One region of the Lysinibacillus sp. OL1 genome, then DNA from elsewhere that is predicted to be linked to it. Evidence: riboswitches for the same ligand, from Rfam matches in the RefSeq annotation. Region 1 holds a riboswitch; the other holds the start of a gene.
What was found. Region 1 has a riboswitch for cobalamin ahead of EW028_RS11135 (hypothetical protein). Riboswitches for the same ligand answer to the same signal wherever they lie in the genome.
Positions count from the first base shown of each region.

Region 2: linked by a shared signal. The riboswitch ahead of EW028_RS05660 (glutaredoxin family protein) and the one ahead of EW028_RS11135 (hypothetical protein) in region 1 are both predicted to bind cobalamin.

Region 1 is NZ_SJDS01000005.1:106,060-118,298, forward strand. Features, by position in the region: gene EW028_RS11125 (tyrosine-protein phosphatase) at 1-119, opposite strand, end outside; gene EW028_RS11130 (ABC transporter substrate-binding protein) at 265-1,215, opposite strand; gene EW028_RS11135 (hypothetical protein) at 1,199-1,756, opposite strand; cobalamin riboswitch at 1,915-2,112, opposite strand; gene EW028_RS11140 (glutathione peroxidase) at 2,237-2,782, opposite strand; gene EW028_RS11145 (hypothetical protein) at 2,864-3,418, opposite strand; gene ytvI (sporulation integral membrane protein YtvI) at 3,509-4,567, shown strand; gene EW028_RS11155 (C40 family peptidase) at 4,729-5,883, opposite strand; gene EW028_RS11160 (ABC1 kinase family protein) at 6,206-8,194, opposite strand; gene EW028_RS11165 (FAD-dependent oxidoreductase) at 8,445-10,139, shown strand; gene EW028_RS11170 (c-type cytochrome) at 10,179-11,129, opposite strand; gene EW028_RS11175 (DsbA family oxidoreductase) at 11,366-12,070, opposite strand; gene EW028_RS11180 (sulfite exporter TauE/SafE family protein) at 12,083-12,239, opposite strand, start outside.
Region 2 is NZ_SJDS01000002.1:252,812-257,199, forward strand. Features, by position in the region: gene nrdE (class 1b ribonucleoside-diphosphate reductase subunit alpha) at 1-1,796, opposite strand, end outside; gene nrdI (class Ib ribonucleoside-diphosphate reductase assembly flavoprotein NrdI) at 1,793-2,152, opposite strand; gene EW028_RS05660 (glutaredoxin family protein) at 2,149-2,373, opposite strand; cobalamin riboswitch at 2,492-2,669, opposite strand; gene EW028_RS05665 (hypothetical protein) at 3,040-3,321, opposite strand; gene EW028_RS05670 (SHOCT-like domain-containing protein) at 3,331-3,717, opposite strand; gene EW028_RS05675 (DUF2089 domain-containing protein) at 3,730-4,095, opposite strand; gene EW028_RS05680 (ABC transporter ATP-binding protein) at 4,286-4,388, opposite strand, start outside.

The DNA of each region.
Region 1 (12,239 bases):
GCTGAGCGGTAAAATAAACCTTTTTTTATCCTACGCCCATCTTTTGTCTTATATCCACCCATGTCTCGGAAATTATAGACTGCCTCAAATGGAATTACCTTTGTCTCTAATTGCTCCAATCACTACACCTCCTAAGATTATTAAGCATACTTACTTTTATTTTAAAGAACAAACTACATTAATTCCAATTTTCACGCTAGGTAATAATTTAAACCACATAAAAAATGCTAGCTGAATGGCTCACAGCTAGCATGGAAACATTTCTTATTTAAATAATTCGGGGTACACAGCTTTCGCTACTAATTCTACAGCTTCACCAATACGCGGACCAGGTCGATTAGAGATATCTGTATCGATGGACAATACCGCTTTGTTTTGAATAGCTGTCACAGTATTCCAACCATCTCGTTCAAGAATTTCTCCTATTGGATCTTCTGTATCGTTTACTGTTGTTAAAATAACATCTGGATTTTTCGCAATAACATCTTCCTCATTCACTTTTGCCCAGCTATTCAAGTCAGAAAAAACATTATTAACATTAGCTGCATCTAATATTTCTTGCTGGAAAGTGCTAGAGCCTGCTGTATATATGTCTGGCTTAGGGCTAACCTCTAAATAAACATTTTTCGGCGTTTTTACGTCCTTCACCTTCGTTTGTACTTCAGCAATTTTCGCCTTGATCTCTTCATTTAATTTATTTCCTATATCAGCAACATCCATCACAGCAGCAATTTGTTCGATATCTCCATAAACATCATCGAAAGTTGTCGCAGATTGAATAACAAACACTTTAATTCCTGCGTCCTCAAGCGGCTTTAGGGCATCCTTATCACCGATTGTATAAGCAATGACAACATCTGGCTTTAACGCTATAATTCTTTCACTGTTAAAGTTCGTAGTATCAGAGACACGTTCAATTTTTTGTGCTTCCTCTGGATAAGTATCGTACTCAGTTGCTCCTACAATTTTATCGCCAACACCTAAAGCAAACAAAATTTCAGTATTACTTGGTTGTAAAGATACAACTGTTTTTGGTACTTCTTTAAACTCTATTTCCACTCCACGGTCATCTGTCACTTTATAGCTTGTTTTCTCTGAGTGTTGTGTATCTTGCGAAGCATCTTTATTTTTTGTATCTTCAGCAGTGCCACAGCCTGCTAATACCAGTGCAAGTAAGAGCACTGATAGCCATTGGAAATTAAATACTTTCTTCATTGTTATTCTCCTTTTTCTTTTTCATTGGGTAGGATTTACTAATAAACGGTATTTCAGCTATTCCAGCTTGCTGATTCATAAAAACAGCCATGACAAAACATACATTAGCTAATAAACCAAGGTAATCGAAAAGAATAGCAGGAACCTCTCGTTCTTCTGATACTTTGTGTAAAGTACGATATGATTTTTTTGCTTCACTGCGACAAAGATGTAAGGCTGCAGCGGCCTCTGTTCCTTGAGGTAAAACAAAACTTTGAATCTCTTCCTTCACATGGCGAACGTAAAAATCATAACGCTCACTTAACCAAGATAAATCCTCTTCAGTTACTGCTAATTTCCCACGAACTGAGCCATTCACATGATACGCCATAGGTAACATAAGCAATAAATCCTCAGCAACGACTTGAACATCCTCTTTTTTTACCGCAGCTAATGCAACTCCTAGATGTGTTGTAAGGCTATCTGTTCGAATTTCAAAATCGACCGTTGAAGCTTTCTCACGCATAAATGGATAACAAGAATAACGGGCATCTTTTTTCACTTGCTTCCCCCCTATTTTCTATAATGAAAAATTCTTATTTGAAAGGCATAAAAAAGTCGCTCCTTTTTGCAAAGGAACGACAAAAATAACATAATGAGCCATCAAACTGGACAAAGCCTATGTATTTGCCGTATATCCTCCTAGCTTCCGAGAAGTTTTTATACGTTCAAATAAAGGTCGGTCTCCTGGCTTGTACAGTTCGTCACATGAAACGAATGTGTTATAAAGGACCTTCCCATCTTCTTTGAGACAGTGGTAAATCTTTATAATGGCTGCACTTACAGTTGCGGAAACAGCTCCGGTTTTTCACCGGATTCCCGATTATGCTAATTAGCACCTTTATTCTGCAAGAATATTTCATTTGTAAAGCAGTTTATCATATATGCTTCAGAAAAAATAGCTGTACTCAGTTTTAAAATATAGCAATATTTCTACTTGAAGAGAAAACCCTAACAAATTTTTACATTATTAAGAAATTTACTATAATAGTGTTTCAATTGCTTTTTCAATATCGAGCTGTGAATCTGTTGGTTCAAAGCGTGAGACGGTCTTACCATTAGCATCTACTAGAAATTTTGTAAAGTTCCAGCGAATATTACGACCATCTAAAAAGCTTGGGGCAAGTTGAACAATTGCTTCTGCCAACATTTTCTCCTGCATACTTGCCTTCCCAAACTCTCGGTAATCCACTTCATGCTTTAAATAATTAAAGAGTGGATGGGTAGCCTCTCCATTTACCTGTACAAGCTCAAAAATCGGGAATGTGACCCCATAGTTTACCTTGCAGAGATGCTTAGTTTCCTCCCCATCTTCAGGATTTTGATGGCCAAATTGATCACAAGGGAATCCAAGAACTACAAAATTCTCTTTTCCATATTTATCATACATTTTCTGTAAGTCTTCAAATTGATATGTAAATCGGCATTGGTTTGCCGTGTTAACAATTAACATTGTTTTTCCACGATATGTTTCCATCGATAAAATTTCGCCATTAGGCTTCCGAACTAGATAATTATAAATGCTCATGCCATAATCCCCTTTTTTCATTCATTATAGTTGACTATTCTACCACTCATCAAAGAATTTGCACAAAAAAACACCACCTCGCTACTTTGAACGGATGGCTGACTTATACTTCTTTTTATATTTAGCATCTTGTTCTTCATTAATTAAACGATGGGCAATATCTAATAATTTCGAGTCATTTGTTTGATCATATAGCTTTTTAAATGACATAATAATATCCTGACGAATAAGAGATGGCTGTTTTTCATCTATACATGTTTGAAATCTTTTAGCTAGATACGATACAACCAAATCTCTTTGTACTGGACCCGCTTGTCCAATTTTCCAAATTGCTTGTAATGCATGCCTTGCTGTAGCAGATTGCTCATCGTAAGTCACAGCCCAAATCTTTAAAAAATCCTCCAAGACCCTTTCTTCTGGATCACTTTTTGCAGCTAAAGCGCATAAAATTTGTGCAGCACGTGCACGAGAATAACCATTATTGTATGTAAGTGCTTTTACTAGCTGTTCCCAAACTGCATATGTCCAATCTACAGGTTCCTGCATAATTTTCATTAATTCCTCGTAAGATTCATATTGAATATCGCGATCATGCTCTGTTAAATTACTAAAAAGTTGCAAAATCTCTTTTTCCATAATTCATCCCTACCTTTATTGATTCAGAACGTAATAAAATTTGATTTATGGTACACTTAACTTAATTTTTTTCGCAAAGAAGGTGAGTTTATGAATAAATTTAATGCTAGGAAATTGATTTTTCGGTTGATTGTGATTATATCCCTACTTCTAGCTGCGTATTTTGTTATCCCAGTGTCCATGCCTTTAATCCTTGCTGGGATTAGTGCATTTTTCTTAGAACCACTTGTCATGTTCGTTAAACGGAAATGGAAAATGTCACGGAAAATAGCAGTTGCTTTTATTTACATAGTGAGTGTAATAGTTATATCTATTATTTGTTATCTGTCCATTACCCAAATAATGACACAAATAATTTTACTGTCTAAGCAAGCTCCCTATTATATTTCCAAGCTATCAGATATGTGGCTTCATATGCAAGAAAATATTTCTAAATATACAGAAGACTTTCCACCTGAAGTAAGTGCTTCGCTTCAAAAAACCACAATGGATTTCATAAAGAAAGTTGAAGAATCCTTTTTAAGCTTCTTTAATTATAGCAAAGTTTCTGCCTTCTTTTCAGAGATACCCAGCCTATTCATCAGTCTTCTCGTTTATATGATTGCGCTATTCCTATTTATGCTTGATTTGCCTAAGTTAAAGCAAATCACTTATAAATATTTAAAGCCCAATACAGCAAAGAAGATAAAAATTATTTTAAATCGCTTAAAAGATGCAACACTTGGCTATATGAAGGCTCACTTATTTGTAAGCTTTATTATTGGAGGCGTCACACTCATTGGACTGCTATTAATCCAACCGAAATACGCAGTAACAATGACGATTATTATCTGGTTAATAGATATTGTACCATTCCTAGGTTCTATCATTATTCTAGCGCCATGGGGACTTTATCACCTATTGATGGGAAACACCTCTATAGCTGTAAAATTATTCATCTTAGCTGCTATTTTACTTATTATTCGTCGAGTAGTCGAGCCTAAATTAATGGGAGACCATATCGGTTTATCCACTTTACCAACATTAATTTCCATGTTCATAGGTCTACAGTTATTTGGTATTATCGGTTTACTTGTCGGCCCATTCGTTATTATTTTCTTTATAGCGTTGAAAGAGACAGGTGTCATCAAAGTAAATTTTAAAATTTAATATCCATCTAGTATGCAGGAAAATCTCTTTTCAAGAATAGAAGTTGTCGTCTTGTTTCTTTGAAAGAATAGCATTCCAAAAACAAAAAAGGCCATCTTTGTATATTTTTCTCTACAAAGATGACCTTTTTCTTATCTCAACCGTCTATATAATAGTGAGGCCTATTGAATACGTCCAAAGCCTACTAAGTATTGATTCCACCAATCAAGTGATTCAATTACGACACCATTGTTTTGAGCGTCGATCATTGTGTTATTACCTAAATAAATACCTACGTGTGCTACCCCTGAACCATAGCTGAAGAACACTAAGTCCCCAACGCGTGCTTCACCTGCTGAAATGCGTTGTGTTGCTAAATATTGTTGTGATGCTGTACGAGGTAAAGAAACACCCGCTTGCTTATATGACCATTGTACAAGACCTGAACAGTCAAAGCCTGTCGATGGGTTGCTACCACCCCAAACATAAGGGCGTCCTAGGAATTGTTTAGCTGTAGAAATGGCATCTCCTGAAGAAACAGTGCCAGCTCCTGACCCAACAATAATTTTTTGTGGTTCGCCTCCACCATTATTTTGAGTTGCTTGTATAACTGGTGTAGCTGCTTGAAGTGCACGTAAACGAGCTGCCTCTTCTTCAGCTGCTTTACGCTCAGCTTCTAAACGTTCTTCTTCTTGTTTCGTTGCAATTTCAGCTTTTAATGCAAGTGATTTCGCTTCGTTCTCAGCTTTCTTCACTTCCATTTCGCTTTCTTTTTGCTGAAGCTCTTGGAATTGTTTTTGAAGTTCCTTTTGTTTTTCATCTAATGTAGCTTTTTGTTGCTCTAAGCTTGCTTTATCTGCTTCCTGTTGATCTACTAATTCTTGGTCAGCATCCATTAATGTTTTTACCGCTACGACACGATCCATTAAATCTGCAAAGCTTTTTGCCTCAAGCACTACATTTAAATAAACACCTACAGTGTTGTCCTGTGCTTGGTATGCAGCCATACGCTCACTTAAAATTTTTGAACGTTGCTCGATACGTTTTTGTGTTTCAACAATACTAGCATCCACTTCTTTAATATCTGCTTGTACTTGTTTAAATACCTTTACTTTTGCGTCGATCTCTTGTTGTAGTTTCGTTAGTTCTTCTTGTAATTTTTTAATTTGTGCATCTATTTCAGCCTTTTTCTCAATCATTTGTTGAGAAGTTTCTTCGGCATGTACTTCTGTTGGTTGAATTGTATTAAATAATAAGCCGCCAGCTAGTGCTAATGCTAGCACCATCGACTTACGCCATTTGTTACGCTTAGCCACGTTACCTTCATTTCCCTTCATCTATCAATTTCGCTCTCGATATTCTATGTAATCACTTGAACGATTTCTATTTTAATCAAATGTTCTTATATTTATTTTAGCCTTTTAAAGTTTAGCATTTTCTACATAACTTTTATACTATTTCATGTCTATTTAATACATTAGTAAAACTCGAAATAATTCTGTAACATTCGCACTTAAACTACATTATTCTACAAAACACATTTTTCTTCTACACAAAGAAACTATTAGCTAATTCGACATTAGACCTAACAGATCTTTTGTAATGTTTTTGTAATATTTCTAGGTGCCAAAGAAAAAAGGTAGGGAAAAAATTCCCTACCTATTGCTTCATCGACCTTAAGGCTTGTATAGATAATCTCACTAACAAAATAGCACATAAAAATAAACCTAAATATGCCGCTGTGTTCAAATAGACCGCATAAGAATCGTGGATAAATTGTGAAATAGCTAAAAGAGCGACAGATATAATACCAAAAGTTATACCCACCAGCAGCAAAACAAATTGAGAAAACAAATGTGTAATAAAACGTGAATTATGTTCATCCGAAAAGACATCATGATGTAAAATGATTTTTCCGCTCTCAACTCGCTGAATGAGCTGATCGACTCTTCTAGGCATTTTACGTAAAGTCGGTATTAGCATAGATAATTCTTCTTGCAGCCGCTCCTTAGTTGCCATCGGTTCTTTAAAAGGCTTAAGGAAAGAGGCACGCATATATGTAGCAGAAAAATCCTTTGCCTCAGTAAAGATATCAAAACGTGGATCTATTACCCGTAATGTGCCATCTAACGTCACTAAGGAACGGAGAGCTAATCCTACTGCTGGATAAAATGCAAGTCCAAAATCTCTTACCACTGTAAATAGCGCGTGAATTAATTCTTCAGTTGGTATACGGTCAACATAGGAAATTTTCAGTAATATTTGGTCGATTGCCTGCTCCATTTTCGCACGTTCTGCATGATCAGCATTTTCCACCAATAATGTTAAACCATCATATAAAACACTTGAATCATTTAGTTGAATGCCCATCAGAAATAACTTTAAGCCTTCTTGCTGTGTTGCACCTAAACGTCCTACTGCGCCAAAGTCAAGCAAGACTGGTGTGCCATCTGTTTCATCTATGTGGATATTTCCTGGATGCGGGTCTGCATGAAAAATACCAGAGAATAGCATCTGCTCAAAAAATGAATAGAGTACGGTTCTTGCAAACTGCCTACGATCAATAGACAAGCGATTAAATTCAGATGCCCCATCTGCCACACTTTGTCCACGAATATACTCCATCACAATAACATTTTCATTACTGTAAGGCGTAAAAATTTTAGGAATGCGAACCTTGTAATCACTTTTCGCCAAAGCATTCTTCACCTGTAGCGTATTACGTACCTCAATATCTAAATGAATCTCCTCACGTAACCCATCTGCAAATCCCCCAGCCAACTCTCGAAAGCCCAATGATTCTGCCCAGGTTGATTTTGTGGATAGCCAATTAGCAAATTCCTCTAAAATTTCAAGGTCATCGCGCATAATTCCCTTTACTTCTGGACGCAATAGCTTGACTACCACCTCTTCATAATTTTTAAGCCTTGCTTTATGCACCTGGCCAATAGAGGCTGCTGCAATGGGTTCCATTTGAAATTGGCTAAATATTTCGTCCATTGATTGCGGAAGAGACCTCTCTAAAATTTGTTTCACCTGCTCCTCTGATAAAGGCCTTACTCGGTGTTGAAGTCTTTCTAATTCATCAATAAAAATAGGTGAAAAAAGCTCTTTTCGTGTGGAAAGCACCTGGCCAAATTTGATGAAAATCCCACCACATTGTTCTAACGTTGCGCGCAAAGCAATTGCAAGCTCTTTTTCATTTTCTCGTTGCCTCGCATATTTAATCGTTTGTACGACACCGTTTGTAACAGCAATTTTTAATACCTGACGCAGGCGTTTCTGCTGTCGCCAATAGCTACGCAATCGTAGTATTAAAGATTTTTGGCCGTGACGGCGATCTCCATTTGTAATACCACTCGGGTCAAAAAGCTCAAATACCAAATAAAGCAACATCGAAATTAGTAGCATACTACCGATCCAAATCAGTGTGCTTACCTCGGTTACTGTTTGCATCATCGTTTCTGATAAAAAATCTGTATGGCGCAGATAAGAATACCAATACACAAAAGAGGTTAATGTCACACTAATAACAACTGACAGCACTCTTCGTACAAAATTGATATTCGAGCCAATTAATCGTCCACTCACAATATAAATCAAACCCGATACTATGAGGATTTGGGTTAAAAATTTCAAAAAGATCAACAGTTTCACCCCCTGTGCCATTTCCATTTCCTACTACCGTTAGTATAGCAAATTTGTTCACCAACTTTCTTGAAGAAGGAACACCACAGAAAATTTATTAATTTTGCACCTTGATAATATACCCTTTAGGGTATATTATTTATTTGTAGTATTTAAACTACATAATCTACTTACTTATAGAAACAAAATCTTTATTTATAAGCTTTCAAATACCCCATCATGTATTTACTAAGAAAAGGAGTGTTTACATTTGAGTAAAAAATTTTTAGTAGTCGGCGGCGTTGCAGGTGGTGCATCCACAGCTGTTCGTCTTCGTCGTCTAGATGAAAAGGCAGAAATTATTATATTTGAAAAGGGGCCGAATGTTTCATTCTCTAATTGTTCTCTCCCCTTCCATTTAAGCGGGATTGTTGAAAATAGCGACAAATTAATTTTAATGACGCCTCAAGGCTTCCAAACAAAATACAATATAGAGGCTCGTGTTCAGCAGGAAGTTGTACGTATTAACAGAGAGCAAAAAACCATCACCATTAAGGATTTAAAAACGAATAGAGATTATGAGGAAAGTTACGATACATTAATTTTATCCCCAGGAGCAAGTCCTATCGTCCCTGACTTAGAGGGCATTCAATCTAAGCACGTCTTTACTATTAGAAACGTGGCTGATATTGACCGTTTAAATTGGTATCTACAAGCAGATAATGTACAGGATATTGCCGTGGTCGGCGGAGGCTTCATTGGTGTAGAGGTAGCGGAAAATTTGAAGCTAGCAGGCTATAATATATCTCTAGTTGAATTCGGCCAACAAATTATGGCCCCTTTTGATTATGATATGGCTCAAATCTTACACAAGGAAATGACTGATAAAGGGATTCAAGTTATTGTCAATGACGGTCTTGCAAAGGTTACACCAAATAATGTGACGTTGAACTCAGGCAAACACTTGAAGGCACAAGCAGTCGTATTAGCAATTGGCGTTCGACCTGAAATCCGCTTAGCCAAAGAGGCCGGTCTAACAATTGGTGAACTCGGAGGTATCCAAGTTGATGCAAATTACGTGACGTCTGATCCTTCCATATATGCTGTGGGAGATGCGATAGAAGTATTCCATCAGCTTACCCATAAACAGACGCGCCTTGCTTTAGCCGGTCCCGCTCAACGACAAGCACGTGCAGCAGCTAATCATATGTATAACATCCCTCATCACAACAAAGGAGTCATTGGATCTTCAAGCGTACAAATTTTCGATCTCGTATGCGCGACAACAGGTTTGAACGAAAAAACAGCCCTAGCAAATGGCTTTCAAGCAAAAAGTGTTTATTTGATAGCTCCCGACAAAGTAGGACTAATGCCTAATAGTCATCCACTTCACTTTAAGCTTGTTTATGAAACACCCACAGGTAAAATACTAGGGGCTCAAGCAATAGGCAAAGGTAATGCAGATAAGAGGATTGACGTAATAGCTACCCTCATCACCATGGGTGGTACTTTAGAAGATTTAAAGGAGCTAGAGTTATCCTATTCCCCAATGTTTAGCACTGCCCGTGATATCGTTAATTTGGCAGCTCTTGTAGCTCAAAATCTATTACACGGACACTTTAAGCAGGTAAAAGTTGATGAAGTGAGGGAACTCATTGAAAATCATGCCTTTTTCTTAGACGTTCGTGAAAAAAATGAATTTGAATCAGGTCATCTCATCAATGCACACAATATTCCTCTAAGTGAACTTCGGGTAAGAATGGATGAAATTCCGAAGGATCAAGCAGTGTATGTGCATTGCCGATCTGGTCAACGTAGCTATAATGCTGTTATGACCCTTCAAAATAGCGGTTTTTCTAACGTCTTTAATGTAAGTGGGTCATTCCTAGGGATTTGCTTATATGAATATTTTACAGATATCACAACAAACAGAGACAAAATAGTAACTGCTTATAATTTTAAATAAATTAAAAGGGATGCCAATTATCAGCATCCCTTTTCTACGTTAGTTTGTAGACAAAACTTTTTCCCAGTCAATCGTACCATTTTTAACTTGTTCACGTTTTTCCTTAGTCATGATGTCATTTGGACGTCCGCCTTTTGGCCAGTCTTTTTCATGGTTTGCCCACTCTGGACGATCTTGCGATAAAATAAAGGCAGCTAAATCTGCAGCTTCTTGATCTGTTAAGGTCCCCGCTGCACCTATCGGCATATTATTTTGAATATAGCCAGCCATTTTTGACATACGTGCCATGCCTGCGCCATCATTAAATGAATTATCTCCCCATAAAGCTGGGCCAGTATTAGCACCAGTTCCTGCGCCATCAGCTGCATGACAGGCTATACAGGACTGTGCATAAAGCTCCTCACCATCTGCAACATTTGGAATCGGCACATTCTTCATATCACTTGTGCCCGCCCATTCACGTTTTGCTCCAATCGGAACACCTTCAGAAATATAAGCGAAATACGCCACCATAGCCTCTAGTTCATCACTATTCATTTCGAATTTTTTACCATTCATACTACGAACCATACAGCCATTAATCCGTTCTTCTATTGTAACCACACCACCTGAGCGTCCAATATACTGTGGATAATTTGCCATTACACCTACTAATGATGAGGCTTGCTCGTCATAGCCAGCACCAGCATGACAGCTTGTGCAAGATAATTGGTTGCCCACATATTCATCTGCCGCAACATGTGTGTTATTAACAAGTTCATAGCCCGTTAATATTGCTTCTTTCATTGGACCATCTGGTACTTCTTCAATACTTGGTGGAGCATAGACCACTGACTGAGCAGCTGCTGTTGTTGGTATTTGTGCTTGCACTGTCGCTTCTTTCTCACTCACATTCGAATCAACTGTAATTTTGTCACTGACAAACGTCCCAACAAAAATGGCGCCTGCTAACAGTACTGTTCCTGCTACTCCTGCTACTATAGGTTTCATCTATAATACCCCCCTTTGTATTCACACTTATATTTTAGCAACATAACAATTTATTGGATGTGATTTTTCTCACACTACCATAAAATAGAACCATTTAGATGATAAAAAAGGATAAATTATACATTTAATTTTGTTCTATAACACAGAAAACAAGACTTAATACCTCTTGCAGTATTCATTTGTTCGAAAAAAAAAAGCGTCAAGTACACCTACGCACTCGACACCTTTAAAGCCTTTTATAGTTTACACTGTCCATCAGCACATACCGATTCTCCATTACCATTTATCATTATCGTTGGCTGAATACCAGCTATTTCTGCAGCTTGATGCAAAGTTCGCACAAACACTTCATTCGGTTCAGCCCCTTTAATACCATAACGATTTTCAAATACAAAGAACGGAACACTTTGCACGCCAAGTTGCTGTGCTTCATAGCGATCCTTGTCTAGCTCTTCACTAAAATCAGTTGAAGCTAATATTCCCGCTGCAACTTCTCTATCCAAATCTAATTGCGCAATAACTTTTAATAAGAACTCATCTTTATTCAAATCTTCACCATCTTTAAAATAACCAGCCATTAGTGCTTCCGTATAGGCTGTCGATTTACCAAATTGCTGCGTCCATTTAGCTAAACGATGAGCCTTTTCTGTATGCGCTGTTTTCATCTTAGCAAAATCATAATGCAAACCAACTTCCGTTGCTCTCGTAGCTATACCCTCGACCATATCTTTCAATTCATCTAGCGTGACATCATACTTTTTAGCCAGTGCCTCATAAAAAGAGGGTGCATTCACTTTCGGGATATCTGGGCCTATTTGAAATGCTTTATATTCTATTTCCACTAATCCTGTATAGCCTGCGATGCCAATCGCCCGTTCCAGTTCTCGCTTGCCAATATAACAAAATGGACATGTAAAATCAGAGAAAACTTCAATTTTCATTACCATACCCCCTTATAATATATCCATCCAAATTTTAATAGCTGTTGCTAATATAAGAACCGCTAAAATAATTTGTAGGAATTTAGTATTTAACTTGCCCCCTATTCTCGCACCTAGAGGAGCAGCTATTAGACTAGCTACAATCAAGATGAGCGCTGGATAATATTCC
Region 2 (4,388 bases), on a different contig from region 1:
TCTACGCGCTCTGTACATGGTGCGATTGAAGCCGTACAGCTACGAATATATGAAATACTACCAGTTGGGGCAATAGCCAAACGATAGGAATGGAATAGACCGTACTGCATTACATCCTGCTTTAACGTTTCCCACATCTTGTTTGTGATGATTGGAATATTGCCAAGCGCCTTCAACACAGCAGGCGATAGTTCTTCTTCAGTTTTATTGATATATTGGTCAAAATAGCTACCTGATGCATAATCACTGTCCTCAAATCGGTAGAAGGTTGCAGCTTTTTCTTTCGCCATTTCCATCGAAGATTTCAGAGAATAATAGTTCATCGCTTCCATAAAGTGATCCATGAAATCAATGGAATCTTTTGAGCCGTACAGGATGCCTTCTGTCACGAGATGCCCATGGAGGTTCATACAGCCAAGCCCTACAGAATGCATTAATTGATTGGCTTTTGCAACAGACGGTACATTCTTAATGTGCGTCATTTGCGATACATTCGTTAATAGGTGCATGGCTGTATCGACTAATGCGCCGAAATCATTAACTTTACTTGCTGCATGGATATCGATGGAACCTAAGTTACACGATACATCTAATCCATAGTCATTTGGTTGATCCTGGTCCGTAATGATACTTGTCTCTTGTACTTGTAAGATTTCTGTACATAAATTGGACATTTTGACACGTCCAATATTTTTTAAAGGATGTACCTTATTGACATTATCATCAAAGATTTCAAACGGATAGCCTGATTCAAATTGTGCTTTTTTCACCTCTGTGTAAAGCTTACGTGCATTTAAACGTTTAATTTTACGAATTTTAGGGTTATCAAGTAGCTCGTAGTACATGTCTGAAATGGAAATTTCAGACATACGTTTACCATATTCTTTAAAAATATCATATGGGCTAAACAACACAATATCCTTATCACGTTTCATCAGTTCGAAGAAAATACTAGGTATAATAATCCCTGTTGAAAGGGTTGCGAGGCGAATTTTATCATCAGCATTTGGTTTTTTTGATGAAATGAAATTTTCTATGTCTGCATGGAAAATATTTAGATAGACAACACCTGAGCCATTTCGTTGCCCTAGCTGATTAGAATAACTGAAAGAATTTTCTAACAGTTTCGCTACTGGGATGACACCACTTGCACGATTTAATATCTCTTTAATTGGATCACCTAATGGACGTAAATCTGTTAAGTTGACCCCAACTCCACCACCAAGGCGTGATAGCTCTAAACAATAGCCAATATTTTCAGCAATACTATTCATGGAGTCATCCATTGATAATTTAAAGCAGCTGACTAATTCACCACGTGCTTTCTTACCACTATTTAAAGCAGTTGGTGTTGCAGGCTGATAGGCTTCCATCATTGCTTCGACAGAGCGTTCTGCTAAAGCCGTGTTTCCTTGAGCTAAATACAAAGCAATAATGACAATACGATCCTCATACTTTTCTAAGATCTCTTCCCCATCACGACTTTTCATAGCATAGCTATCGTAAAATTTGCTAGCGCTCATAAAGGATGGAAAGCGGAAATTATAATCATAGGCTTTCTTGTACAGCTTCTTAATAAATTCCATTTCGTACATGTCGATAAATGCTTTCTCATAGTAGCCCTCATCAACTAAATAGCGTATTTTTTCCTCAATATCTATAAAATAACGCAAACGTACGTTAACATACTCTAAAAAGTAGCGGCGCGTAGCTTCGCGGTCCTTTTCTAACTCAAGTAATCCAGTTGTACTATAACGATTCAGTACGTCATTATTAAGCTTTAAATAGGTTTTCATCTCATTACCCTCGTTTCATAAAACGTTTGTATTGCTTCGTAATCCGTTTGATTACCTCGTAAATCTAATTTCCTTACTAAGGGTACATGATAGGTAGCAGCGATTTTCTCACCAGCAGCGCCAAATACATGATGACCGAAGTTACTATTCCCACTGGCAACTACTCCTTTACAAAAATCCCTGTTTTTTTCTAAGAAACGTTGTACCTTTGCTGGAATGTCACCTAAACCATCTGTGTAGGTAATTAAGAGATATGGCTTGTTCAATCGCAATTCTTCCGAGAGCTCGATACATTCTGCCTTTAATTTGGATACAACATTTCGGACATTACCTGTACGACTCGCGTAAACAATCATAGGGCAATCAACTCAATTTGAGAAACAATTTCCTGAACATCTCCTATAAAAGTTTCATTCATCTCTAAAACAGGCACACTTAAAAAACCTGCGTCAATAATCGTTTGCTTTGCTTGTTCATCGTGATCGATGTTAACAATTTCAGCTTCAAGTCCTGCACGTTGTAGTTCAGATTTTACCCATAGGCATTTTGGACAAATTGTTTTCGTATAAAGTTTCATAGAAATCCCTCTTTTCATAAAATAAAAAAGCCTATCTCCTCTAGAGAGATAGGCTAAATGGAAACGTTAACATACCAAAAATACTGACGTTCCCATCTCTTAATCCCCGAAGAAATGATAAATTTGTTTTATAAAGGCAGGTCTCCTGGCTTTGCTTCATTCTCTGATTCCCTTCCCATGCAAATGCACAGTGGTTGCAATCATCGTCAGCTTCACAGTTGCGGGGACAGCGTCGGAATTGTACCGAACTTCCCTTTTAAACTACATGTAGTAGTACCTTTGTAAAACGAACACAATATATAGTTGTTGTTCAATAGTTTTAAGTGTACCATCCTTCAAATGAAAAGTAAATCAAGATTCTAAACTTCTTTATTTTTGGATTATTCAGTATTTTTAATTATGTAGTTCCAAATAGATTACCACTAATCACTTATACCCAAATCAAAAATCTATTTTTAACGATGTACGTGATTTTCTATTAAAATGGATCTAGAATTCTAATTTGAGTTTAAAGAAATCTTCTATTTTATGTACCATTGAAAAATAGTTGTCTCTATCATAAGTTCTGAAATAATGATCATCTCTTACCCATTTCAAATGATGCTCATTACATTAATAAAGAGCATGCTTTTATCATAACATGCTCTTACCATTCTATCATTGGGATTATAGTCTAACCTTAACCTCAGTCCCGTCCTGAGCTTTGACATCGACTAGCACAAGTCCTTTATAATTTTGTAGTTCCTTGATAATCGGCTTTAGCATTTCTTTATCGATGAGCGGAAAGGTAAAGTCTATTTTCATTTTATCGAAGTATGCCTTTGTCCACTTATTGGCTTGTTGCTGAATCCATTTAGAAGTTAAAATGGAGAGGACAATGGTTAGCACAGTATAGGGAACAGGGACGGTAAAGCGAACGTCTTTTGCTTTCACTTTTACATGCATCATTCGTCGCCTCTACTCAATGAAGACTGCAACGGAATCCCCGTTTGCTGATTTTATATCTACAATTTGTCCATCTAGTTCATTTTCAATCGCTTCAAGAAGAAGATTGATGTCGATATCTTTTACGTATTTTTCCGATTGCGGAATACTTGCAGCGATGCTGTGTCCTGCCATCAATACGGCTTTGACAAGTTTAATTGGTAAATTTACCGTGACATTATCATTTTCGGTGGATACAACACGGACCTTTAACGTTTTATCTAAATACTTTGTTTTTTCCACAAATTTATTCTCTGATTCTTCTTTCTGTTGTAGCACTTGAATCAGCTCTGATCCTTTATCCGCATCAATTTTGCCCTCTTGAATCATCGTTAACACTTTTGTAATTTCCTCTTTCATGGTCGTTCCTCCCTATTCGTCTTTTAAGAGCTTTATGGCTTCATCTGTTGTGATTTCGCCATTTTCAAGCATGCTTACAATTTTTTTCTCATCTACTTCATTTTTCTTCCTTTGAGCATAGCCAAGGGATGAAATAATATCATTTAGCTTGCCTCGTACTGTTGGATACGAAACCCCCAGTTCCTTTTCAACCTCTTTAATATTTCCTCGGCAGGTTAAAAATACTTCCACAAAATGAAGCTGATCCTGGGATAAGGATGCTAGCTTCGACAATTCAAACTCATTTTCAATGGTCGTGTGACAATGAGAACACTGTAACTTCGTAATTTTTAATGTTTTACTGCAGACAGGACAATTTGTGATTACTTGATAAGCCATAGTGAACTCCTTCCTTTAAGTTAAGCTGATTATATAATAAAGAAATTAAAGATGTAAATAATAAAATTAATAATTTTAATTAAAAAATAAATAAAATTAATATCTTGATTAATTTTATTTATTTTTGTTTCTATATTGCTTTAAAAATTAAGAAAACGCCATTTTTAATTTCTCAAAATGGCGTTTCTGTTTAATTGGGTCTATCCTTCTTTTTTCTTTCCCGCGGGTGTGATGGCAAAATTGCATTGTATAACGCTTGTGAAGCGGGGTGCTGATATGTCCCATCCTTGCCT